4 regions of the Nonomuraea sp. NPDC050202 genome follow, and region 1 is predicted to be linked to each of the others. Evidence: riboswitches for the same ligand, from Rfam matches in the RefSeq annotation. Region 1 holds a riboswitch; each other region holds the start of a gene.
What was found. A riboswitch is a leader RNA that binds a small molecule or an ion and turns the genes downstream of it on or off. The one in region 1 is predicted to bind cyclic di-AMP.
Positions count from the first base shown of each region.

Region 1 (2,192 bases):
CGCTCGACGCCGTGGGCGGTGTTGAGCGACTCCTGGGTGGCGATCTCGTGCGGCGTGCCGCGCCGCATGACGCCGCCCGTGCCGGCGTAGAGGCCCTCGGTGCCCTCACGCACGACGATCATGTCGATGTTCTCCGTCGGCGTGTCGGCCAGGGGGGTCGCCACGCCGGGGAACAGCTTGACCGGCCGCAGGTTGACGTAGTGGTCGAAGGCGAAGCGGAGTCGCAGCAGGAGGTCGCGCTCGAGGATGCCGGGCGGCACGCTGGGGTCGCCGATGGCGCCGAGCAGGATCGCGTCGTAGCCGCGCAGCTCGTCGAGCACCGAGTCGGGGAGAGTCTCGCCGGTACGGTGGTAGCGTGCGGCTCCCAGGTCGTAGTGCGTGGGCTCGATCTTCGTGCCTACTGCCTCCAGGACCTTGAGCCCTTCGGCGACGACCTCGGTGCCGATGCCATCCCCAGGGATGACGGCCAGGCGGATGTTACGCGACTCCATGACGGCAACCATACCGGCTCGTCTCGTCTGACGAACACACCATCTCATTTTCCGGACGTCCGGTTTGGGGGGATTGCGACCTTTTGACCGTTTCGTTAGAGTCCGTCGAGCCTAATCCACGCAGCCGCTGCGTGGAGCCGGGGACCCACTTTCCCCCAGGGGCGAATCGGCGGTCATCGCCGTAGGGCTGTCTTCCAGGCCCGAGCCCGTCAGCTAACCCGGTCGGCCGCATGGAAGGACAGTGCTCTGTCTCGCACCGCCATCGTCCTGGCAGCAGCTTCTGCCGGACTCATCCTGGCCACCCCCGCCGCCCAGGCGGCCACCGGCGACGAGGTCGCCGCCCGGTCCGCCACCGACAAGGACACCACCACCCTCACCGGCGCCGAGATCCGGCGCATCAGGCAGGCCCAGGCGCCCAGACCCGCCTGGAAGATCGCCCTCGACTTCGCCATGAACAAGCGCGGCATCCCGTACGTCTGGGGCGGAACCAGCGATCGAGGGTACGACTGCTCGGGGCTCATGCTTCGGGCGTACGAGAAGGCGGGGATCGACCTGCCGAGAACGGCCCGCGAGCAGTACGGGGCCTTCTCCAGGAAGATCTCCTGGAACGATCTAAGACCCGGCGACCTGGTGTTCTTCAGCAACCTGGGCCACGTCGGGATGATCTCCAAGCCCGGCCACATGGTGCACGCGCCGCGGTCGGGCGACGTGGTGAAGGAGGAGAAGCTCTCCGACTGGCGCAGGCAGGCCTTCGTCGGTGCCGTCCGGCCGGACCCCAAGGGCGTGCGCCAGTGGGCCGAACAGCTCGAACAGCGCCGCGAATCCGTACCCGCCGACGTGACCGCCACCCTCTGAGAAGCCCGAGCGGCCCCGCTTTCCCCCGCGGGGCCGCTCGCCCTCCTCAGCAGGCGGTCAGGGCACGATCGGGGCGGCGAGGTGCGCCACGAAGCACGGGTTCGGGTAGTCGTCGGCGAAGTCCTTCGGCTCGCCCCGATAGTCGCCCCGGATCTCGACGTGCACCGGGTCGAAGATCTTCGGGCAGGGCACGTCCGGCCGGTACCTGATCCGGTCCAGGTCGCCGCCGAACTCGTCCAGCCTGTCGCAGGCGGCGACGGGGTCGGGGTGGACGCCGCCTTCCGGACGGCAGGTCAGGAACCACTGCGTGGTGCTGCCGCCGTGGTAGGTGGTGATGCGCAGGTAGGACTCCTGCGCGTGGGCGGGGACGGCGAGCAGCGCCGCGACGGTCAGAGCGGGCAGGGCTACGGTCGCGGCGCGACGGATCACGCTCAGGGAAGCGCGCATGGGGGAACCTCCTGCAGGGATGAATACGTAGAGCGACGCTATCAACACTCTTCGTATCCAGAAGGGCAGGTGTTGGTACCACGGGCGTAGCGTGTCGGATATGTCATCCGAGAAGGTGCACCTGACCGGGGAGAAGGCGACGCTCCTGGCCACCCTGTACGGCAGAGCGCTCGACGCGACCTCCCCGCACCCGATACTCGGCGACCGGATGGCGGCGGAGGCGATCGAGCGGATCGACCAGGCCATCCATCCGGGGCTGCGCTGCCTGGAGGCGGTGAGCGCGTTCGACATCGACGGCTTCGATCGCCTGTCGGCCGTGCACCGGACGGTGGCCTCGATCATCAAGCTCGTGCCCGCGCTACGGCGGACAGCCGTCTTCTACCGGCTCGAATTCTGAGG
Region 1 covers NZ_JBFALF010000004.1:251,952-254,143, reverse strand. Annotated here, with positions in the region: gene AB0I79_RS14900 (3-isopropylmalate dehydrogenase) at 1-491, opposite strand, end outside; cyclic di-AMP (ydaO/yuaA leader) riboswitch at 590-734, shown strand; gene AB0I79_RS14895 (C40 family peptidase) at 942-1,346, shown strand; gene AB0I79_RS14890 (SSI family serine proteinase inhibitor) at 1,404-1,793, opposite strand; gene AB0I79_RS14885 (hypothetical protein) at 1,894-2,190, shown strand.

Region 2 (2,192 bases), 200 kb from region 1:
CATCGCGGGATTACTTTCCGGATCCGTTCCAACACAACACCACGAACGGAACGGATCCCCTTTACCTGTTACCCCTGGAACTGTGATCGACGAAGACCGCGAGGCCGAGCGTTACGACGCGGCCCGCGGCGGGCCGGTCCGGTCGTCGCCGGGGCGGCCCGGCACGGGCTGCGGCCGGGCGGCGAGTCGCGGTTCGCCGGCCACGGGCAGGGCCGCTCGGGCGGTCCCGGCCCGGTCTTCCGCTTGCTGTCTTTCACCGCGCAGTGAGCCCGGTTTCGCGTCATAAGCAGTGCCGTGCGAAGCTGTGAACTGTCCCCAACACCATGGAGGTCCTCATGGCGGATACACCGGAGCCGGAAGTCAGCGAAACTCCCGAGGACGAGCTGAAGCGCAAGTTCCGCGAGGCGCTGGAGCGCAAGCGCAACCAGCACGGCGGATCGGGCGCGGGTGGCAGGGGCGGCGACCCATCCAAGATCCACGGGGCGCACGGTCCGGCTGCGAGTAAAAGATCGTTCAGGCGCAAGAGCGGCGGCTGACGCTGGAATTCTGCGGGGGTACGGCGTGCCGTGCCCCCTTTTCCTTTGCCTGGACAGGTAGATCTTTCGCCCGATTCGTGAAGAATCGTTTGCAGATGTCCGTTTCCGTGGCTACTGTAATCGCCATTACCAGCCGGTGACCCAGTCCTTACCCCAGGAGGACGGCCGGTTGGCGCCGAATCCCGAACTTCGGGAACCGGGGAACCACCTCCGTTGGGGTGAATCCGGCTCCGTGCCGGTAGGGCAACTCCACCGCCCGAACCCGTCAGCTAACCCGGTAGGCGTGATGGAGAGGACAACTTACCCCATGCATCAGCGCGTCGTACCCCCGGACCGCGTCTTGACGGCCGCCTGCTGAGCGGCCCCCTTCCTCAAAGGCTCGTATCTTGCGCTCCGCGTAGCGACCTCGCGGCGCTCTGCCCCGCTGCGCCCTCATCCCCTGAGTGCAACCTCCCTGTCCCCCAGTGAAGGGTTTTGCTGCTTCATGTATGCCCGTTTTGGCCTGCGTTCCCTCGCCGTGCTGACCGCCTCCGCCGCCTGCGCGATGAGCATCGCCGGCACGGCCGCCCACGCCGACACCGACACCGGTGAAAAGATCTTGCTCAAGGGCTCGACCACTGCCTCGTACTTCTGGGACGACGCCTCCGGCCGCGCCGGTGACACGGGCCTGCCGGCCAGTGGCAAGCCGATGCAGAAGGGGCTGGCCGCCAGCCCGAGCTGGCCGCTGCTGACCGAGGGTTACGTGGTCTACAAGGGCAAGAAGATGCCCTTCTTCGTGGGTGACCGCGGGCCGGGCGCGCCCTCCAATCGCGGCATCATGCTGGACCTCGACGCCAAGACGTTCGCCGAGCTGACCGGCGGCGAGTTCAACTCCAGCACGCTGGGCGTGGACGGCATCGGCGGCCAGGGCCACATCGAGGTCGACTACGTCATCACCAAGTGGGGCGACGGCGTGGGCAAGAAGAACTACCCGGTGCCGTTCTCGACCGGCGCCTGGGCCGAGCGCGACACCAACCCGGCGACCCCGCCGCAGGCCGAGGAGGACTCCTCCGCCGCGGGCGGCAGCCTCCCTGACGCCCCCGCGGACGAGCCGGAGAAGGAGTCCGGCCTGGTCGGCACCGCGCTGATGGCCGGCGTGCTGTCCGTGGCGGGCGGTGGCGCGCTGCTCGGCGGGGAGCGCCTGCGGGCCGCGTTCATGAAGCGCTGAGCTCCCGCATCAAATCGGAGCGGATGACCTTTACGTGACGACGACCAGAATGTCATTCTGGTCGTCGTGACCATCCGCGCAGCCGCGAACGGCATCGACATCGCCTACGAGAGCTTCGGCTCACCCACCGGGCGCCCGCTGCTCCTCATCATGGGGCTCGGCGCCCAGCTCATCCAATGGGACGAGGGGTTCTGCGAGCTCCTGGCGGAGCAGGGACACCACGTCGTACGGTTCGACAACCGCGACGCGGGCCTGTCCACGCACCTCCACGAGCACGGCCTGCCCGCGATGGGAGCCGCGCCGCCGTACCTGCTGGACGACCTGGCCGACGACACCGCGGCCCTCATGGACGCGCTCGGCTGGCCGGCGGCCCACGTCGTGGGCGCCTCGATGGGCGGCATGATCGCCCAGACGCTGGCCATCCGGCACCCCGGCCGGGTGCTGACCCT
Region 2 covers NZ_JBFALF010000004.1:452,269-454,460, forward strand. Annotated here, with positions in the region: gene AB0I79_RS15875 (rod shape-determining protein) at 1-3, opposite strand, end outside; gene AB0I79_RS15880 (DUF5302 domain-containing protein) at 336-536, shown strand; cyclic di-AMP (ydaO/yuaA leader) riboswitch at 700-835, shown strand; gene AB0I79_RS15885 (hypothetical protein) at 1,021-1,743, shown strand; gene AB0I79_RS15890 (alpha/beta fold hydrolase) at 1,810-2,192, shown strand, end outside.
Region 2: another riboswitch for cyclic di-AMP. It lies ahead of AB0I79_RS15885 (hypothetical protein); the one in region 1 lies ahead of AB0I79_RS14895 (C40 family peptidase).

Region 3 (2,192 bases), on a different contig from region 1:
AGGTGTCGCTCGACGCGCTGCAGCCCGGGGACCTGATCTTCAGTGAAGGGCTCGGGCACGTCAGCATCTACGCGGGCAACGGCCAGATCGTCCACGCGCCGCAGACAGGCGATGTCGTCAAGGTCGTCAAGCTCTCGGGCTACGGTCGTTCCCTCGTCGGAGCGGTCCGCCCGTAACCAGTTCTGGTCTCCTGAGGGCCGGGCGTGGCCGCACCCGTTTCGGTCTCCGGTGGCCGTATTCAGGCGTGCCGAAGTGCGCGGGCCTCTGTGGGCGCATCCGGCGCCCTGCCAGGTCAGTAACTACGATCGAGAATAGTAGATCGTCGCCTTCGTGGCGGCCTGAGGTCCACTCTGCTCAGGGGTGACGAATACTGCGGGGTCCGTAGATTTCGGTGCTTGCTCGGGCATGGCGGGGCGTTGCGGGACAGAGCGAGCGGGAGCGCTCCCAGTGGCCTTGCTCACGTTTAAAGGGTGTCAAATGTGGCTTAAGTGACAATTGGGACCTGACAAGCCCGCCGGTTTCCAAGTGTGAGCAGAGTCACATTTCGGTAACAGAACCTGGTGTTCCAGCAGGGGTTTCAAACTTGACACCACCCTCTGCCTGATCTTTACAAGCTGACTCACCCTTTGCCGATTCTTGACCTTTCGACGTAGCTTCTGGCGTCGTCGCGGTGAACAAGCCATGTCGCCGCGAACCCCGCACCGGGTCTGCCCCGATGCGAGACAGACAAAAGAATCCGCCGGTCGCTCCCCGAGCATCCCCACATCGAATCTGGATCGGGGCACGCGGCCTGCCGAATCCGTGCAGCCAGGAGCACGGAGCCGGGGACCCAAGCGATCCCGAGTTCCCAAGGGATCAGGGGTGAGTCGGCGCGCCATCGCGCCGTAGGGCGACTTCCACGCCCGAATCCGTCAGCTAACCCGGTAGGCGTTCGTGGAAGACACAAGGAGAAATCCTGTCTAGTCCCCTGCAGAACCCCCGCCTGTCCTGCCTTGCCCTGAGTGGCGTAGCACTCACGATGACCGTGACGGCCGGAGGTCTCGTCCTCCATGCCCCAACGGCTCAGGCGACGACGACGAGCGATGCGGCCGCTCCGACGACGGTGAAGGCGGAAACCACCGCCAAGTCGTCCAAGAAGGCCACGGTCGCCCAGCGAAGGGCAGCCAAGCTCGCTCGGCAGAAAGTGAAAGCCCGCAAGGCCATCGCCGTGGCCAAGAACCAGATCGGTGACCCGTACCGGTACGGAGGCACAGGGCCTGGTTCGTTTGACTGCTCCGGTCTCGTCCAGTTCGCCTGGAAGAAGGCCGGCGTCAAGCTCCCGCGCGTGGCGAGCAGCCAGTTCGCCCGTACCAAGAAGAAGGTCTCCTGGCGCAATCTCAAGCCTGGCGACCTGATGTTCTTCAGCGGGCTCGGCCATGTGGGCATGTACGTCGGCAAGGGCAAGATGATCCACTCGCCACGGACAGGCGAACGGGTACGCATCGACAAGCTGAGCGGATGGCGCCGATCGTCCTTCGTGGGCGCTGTTCGTCCCGGCATGTGAAGAAGCCCCGTCCGGATTCTTGGAGGATTTCCTGGATCCGGACGGGGCTCTCGCACGTCCGGGGCTCTCAGCAGGCAGGGCGCACTACGATCGGGCATCGTGTTCGAGCAGGTGAGCCGGCGAGCCGTGGTGACGGGCCTGCTGCTCCTCGTCCCCGCCGCGGCCACCCCGCTGCCCGATTCCCCCATCCTTCCCCCCGAGCTGCGCGGCCTGTGGCCGGGGCGGCGTACGGCCGTCAGCCGCGGCGTCCGGTCCACCGTCGCAGGTCCCGGCACGGTCCCGCCCGAGCGGCTCGACGAGCTGGCGCGCAGGGCCGACAGCGCGGGCGCGCGGGTCTCGGCCGTGCTCGGCAGGCCGGTACGCCCCCTGGTCGTGCTGCCGGAGTCCGGCCGCGACGCCGCCCGCCTGGCCGGTGCGGGACGGCTCGACGGGCTGGCCGCCGTGGCCGACGGCCGGCGCGTGATCGTCGTGCCCGAGGCGTTCGCCACCCTCAACCCCACCGGCAGGGACGTGGTCCTCACCCACGAGCTGACCCACGTCGTGGCCGGCACCGACGGCCTGCCCGTCTGGCTGTACGAGGGTTTCGCCGACTACGTCGGCTACCGCGACGCCGGGCTGCCGGTGGCGACCGCCGCCGCCGAGCTGGCGG
Region 3 covers NZ_JBFALF010000001.1:318,060-320,251, forward strand. Annotated here, with positions in the region: gene AB0I79_RS01650 (NlpC/P60 family protein) at 1-176, shown strand, start outside; cyclic di-AMP (ydaO/yuaA leader) riboswitch at 782-945, shown strand; gene AB0I79_RS01655 (C40 family peptidase) at 1,019-1,543, shown strand; gene AB0I79_RS01660 (hypothetical protein) at 1,643-2,192, shown strand, end outside.
Region 3: another riboswitch for cyclic di-AMP. It lies ahead of AB0I79_RS01655 (C40 family peptidase); the one in region 1 lies ahead of AB0I79_RS14895 (C40 family peptidase).

Region 4 (2,192 bases), on a different contig from region 1:
GCCTCCGAGCTGCGGTACGACCCGCTGACGGAGGAGTGGATCGCGATCGCCGGGCACCGGCAGACGCGCACGTTCCTGCCGACCGGTGGCACGGCCGAGTGCCCGCTGTGCCCGTCGTCGGACACGCGGTCGTCGGAGATCCCGTCCTACGACTACGACGTGGTCGTGTTCGAGAACCGATTCCCCTCTTTCTCCACAAATATCGGGACTTATGGGGAGCCGGGTGGACTGAGCGAGGTCCGTCCGGCCGTGGGGCGGTGCGAGGTGGTGTGCTTCACCTCCGACCACTCCTCCTCCTTCTCCAGGCTCTCCGACTCCCAGGTGGAGCTGGTCATGGAGGCGTGGGCCGACCGTACGGCCGAGCTGTCCCAGATCGAGGGCGTGGAGCAGGTGTTCTGCTTCGAGAACCGGGGCGAGGAGATCGGCATCACGCTGGCCCACCCGCACGGCCAGATCTACGCCTACCCGTACGTGACGCCCAGGACCAAGCTGCAGCTCGCCACCGCCGGGCGTTACACCAAGGGCAACCTGTTCGCCGACGTGCTGGCCGCCGAGCGGGAGGCGGGGACCCGGGTGGTGGCCGCCAACGAGCTGTGGACGGCCTTCGTGCCGGCCGCCGCGCGCTGGCCGTTCGAGGTGCACCTCTACCCGCACCGGCAGGTGCCCGACCTGGCGGCGCTCACCGAGGAGGAGCGGGCGGCGTTCGCGCCGCTGTACACCTCGGTGCTGCGGGCGTTCGACGGGCTGTTCGACATGACGATGCCGTACATCGCGGCCTGGCACCAGGCGCCGGTGCGGGAGGGCAGGGAGCTGGCGTACCTGCATCTGGAGCTGTTCAGCATCAGGCGGGCACCGAACAAGCTCAAGTTCCTGGCAGGATCGGAGTCCGCGATGGGCGCCTTCGTGAACGACGTGCTGCCGGAAGAGGCGGCACGCATGATTCGATCACAGATAGATCACTAATGGATTTCTAGTTAAGGTCGCATTACTCGTGATCTACCACTAATATCCCCATATGCACCGGCCGTAACGGCCGCAGCATGCCTAATCCCGGGCGCCTCGCCCGGGAGCCGGGGACCCAAACCGCACCTGGGGTGAATCCGCTACGGCGGTAGGGAATCGCACCTCCCATGCCCGAACCCGTCAGCTAACCCGGCCGGCAGAGGGAGAGGAAACATCCACGTGGCGGCTTCGTCCCCCGCGATCCTTGCCATCGGCCTCATCACCGCCACCGCCGTCGCCCTGTCGGCGGCCCCCGCCTCAGCGGCGCCCAAACCGACGGAAGCCGAGCTCCGTACCCAGCTCAAGCAGCTCAACAGCAAGGTCGACAAGCTCATCGAGCAGTACAACCTCAAGCGCGTCGAGCTGGCCAAGGCCCAGGAGGCCGCCAAGACGGCCGCCGCCAAGCTGGCCGCCGCCGAGCAGACGCTGGCCGGCGCCGAGCAGCGGGTCGCCGACATCGCCCGCCTGCGCTACCAGAACGGCGACCCCTCCTCGCTGCCGGGCTTCATGCTCCCGACGGACGCCGACAGCGCCGCCCTGCTCGAACAGCTCACGGCCGAGCAGCAGGCGCTCGTCGCGATCGTGGCCAAGGCCCGCGACGACAAGAAGAAGGCCAGCGAGGAGGCCGCCGCGCTGACGGCCAGGATCAAGTCGGACGCGGCCGAGGTGGACGAGCAGCGCGACGAGGCCGAGGACGTCATCGAGGACATCAAGGACAAGCTCGAAGACCTCATCCCGTACGGCACGGGCCGCAACGCCAACGGCACCTGGGCGCCCGAGCTGCCCACGGGCACCGACAACATCACCTCCCGTACGCGGCTGATGAAGGCCCAGGTGGAGAAGAACTTCTCGCTGCCGTACGCGGTGGGCTGCTTCCGCTCGGGCTCCAGCGGCGAGCACCCGCTCGGCCGGGCCTGCGACTTCATGATGAGCGCGGGCGGCGCGATGCCCACGGCCGTGAACAGCGCGCTCGGCGACCGGATCGCAGCCTGGGCGATCAAGAACCAGGGCAGGCTGGGCATCAAGTACGTGATCTGGAAGCAGCGGATCAACCAGGGGTCCGGCTGGCGCGCCATGTCCGACCGCGGCAGCGTCACCGAGAACCACTTCGACCACGTGCACATCTCGATGAACTAGCGAGCCGAAGGGTCAGGGCCGCTCGGGCGCTCGCGGGACGAGCAGCCCCCGGT
Region 4 covers NZ_JBFALF010000010.1:19,944-22,135, forward strand. Annotated here, with positions in the region: gene galT (galactose-1-phosphate uridylyltransferase) at 1-963, shown strand, start outside; cyclic di-AMP (ydaO/yuaA leader) riboswitch at 1,032-1,176, shown strand; gene AB0I79_RS26260 (hypothetical protein) at 1,183-2,139, shown strand; gene AB0I79_RS26265 (response regulator transcription factor) at 2,152-2,192, opposite strand, start outside.
Region 4: another riboswitch for cyclic di-AMP. It lies ahead of AB0I79_RS26260 (hypothetical protein); the one in region 1 lies ahead of AB0I79_RS14895 (C40 family peptidase).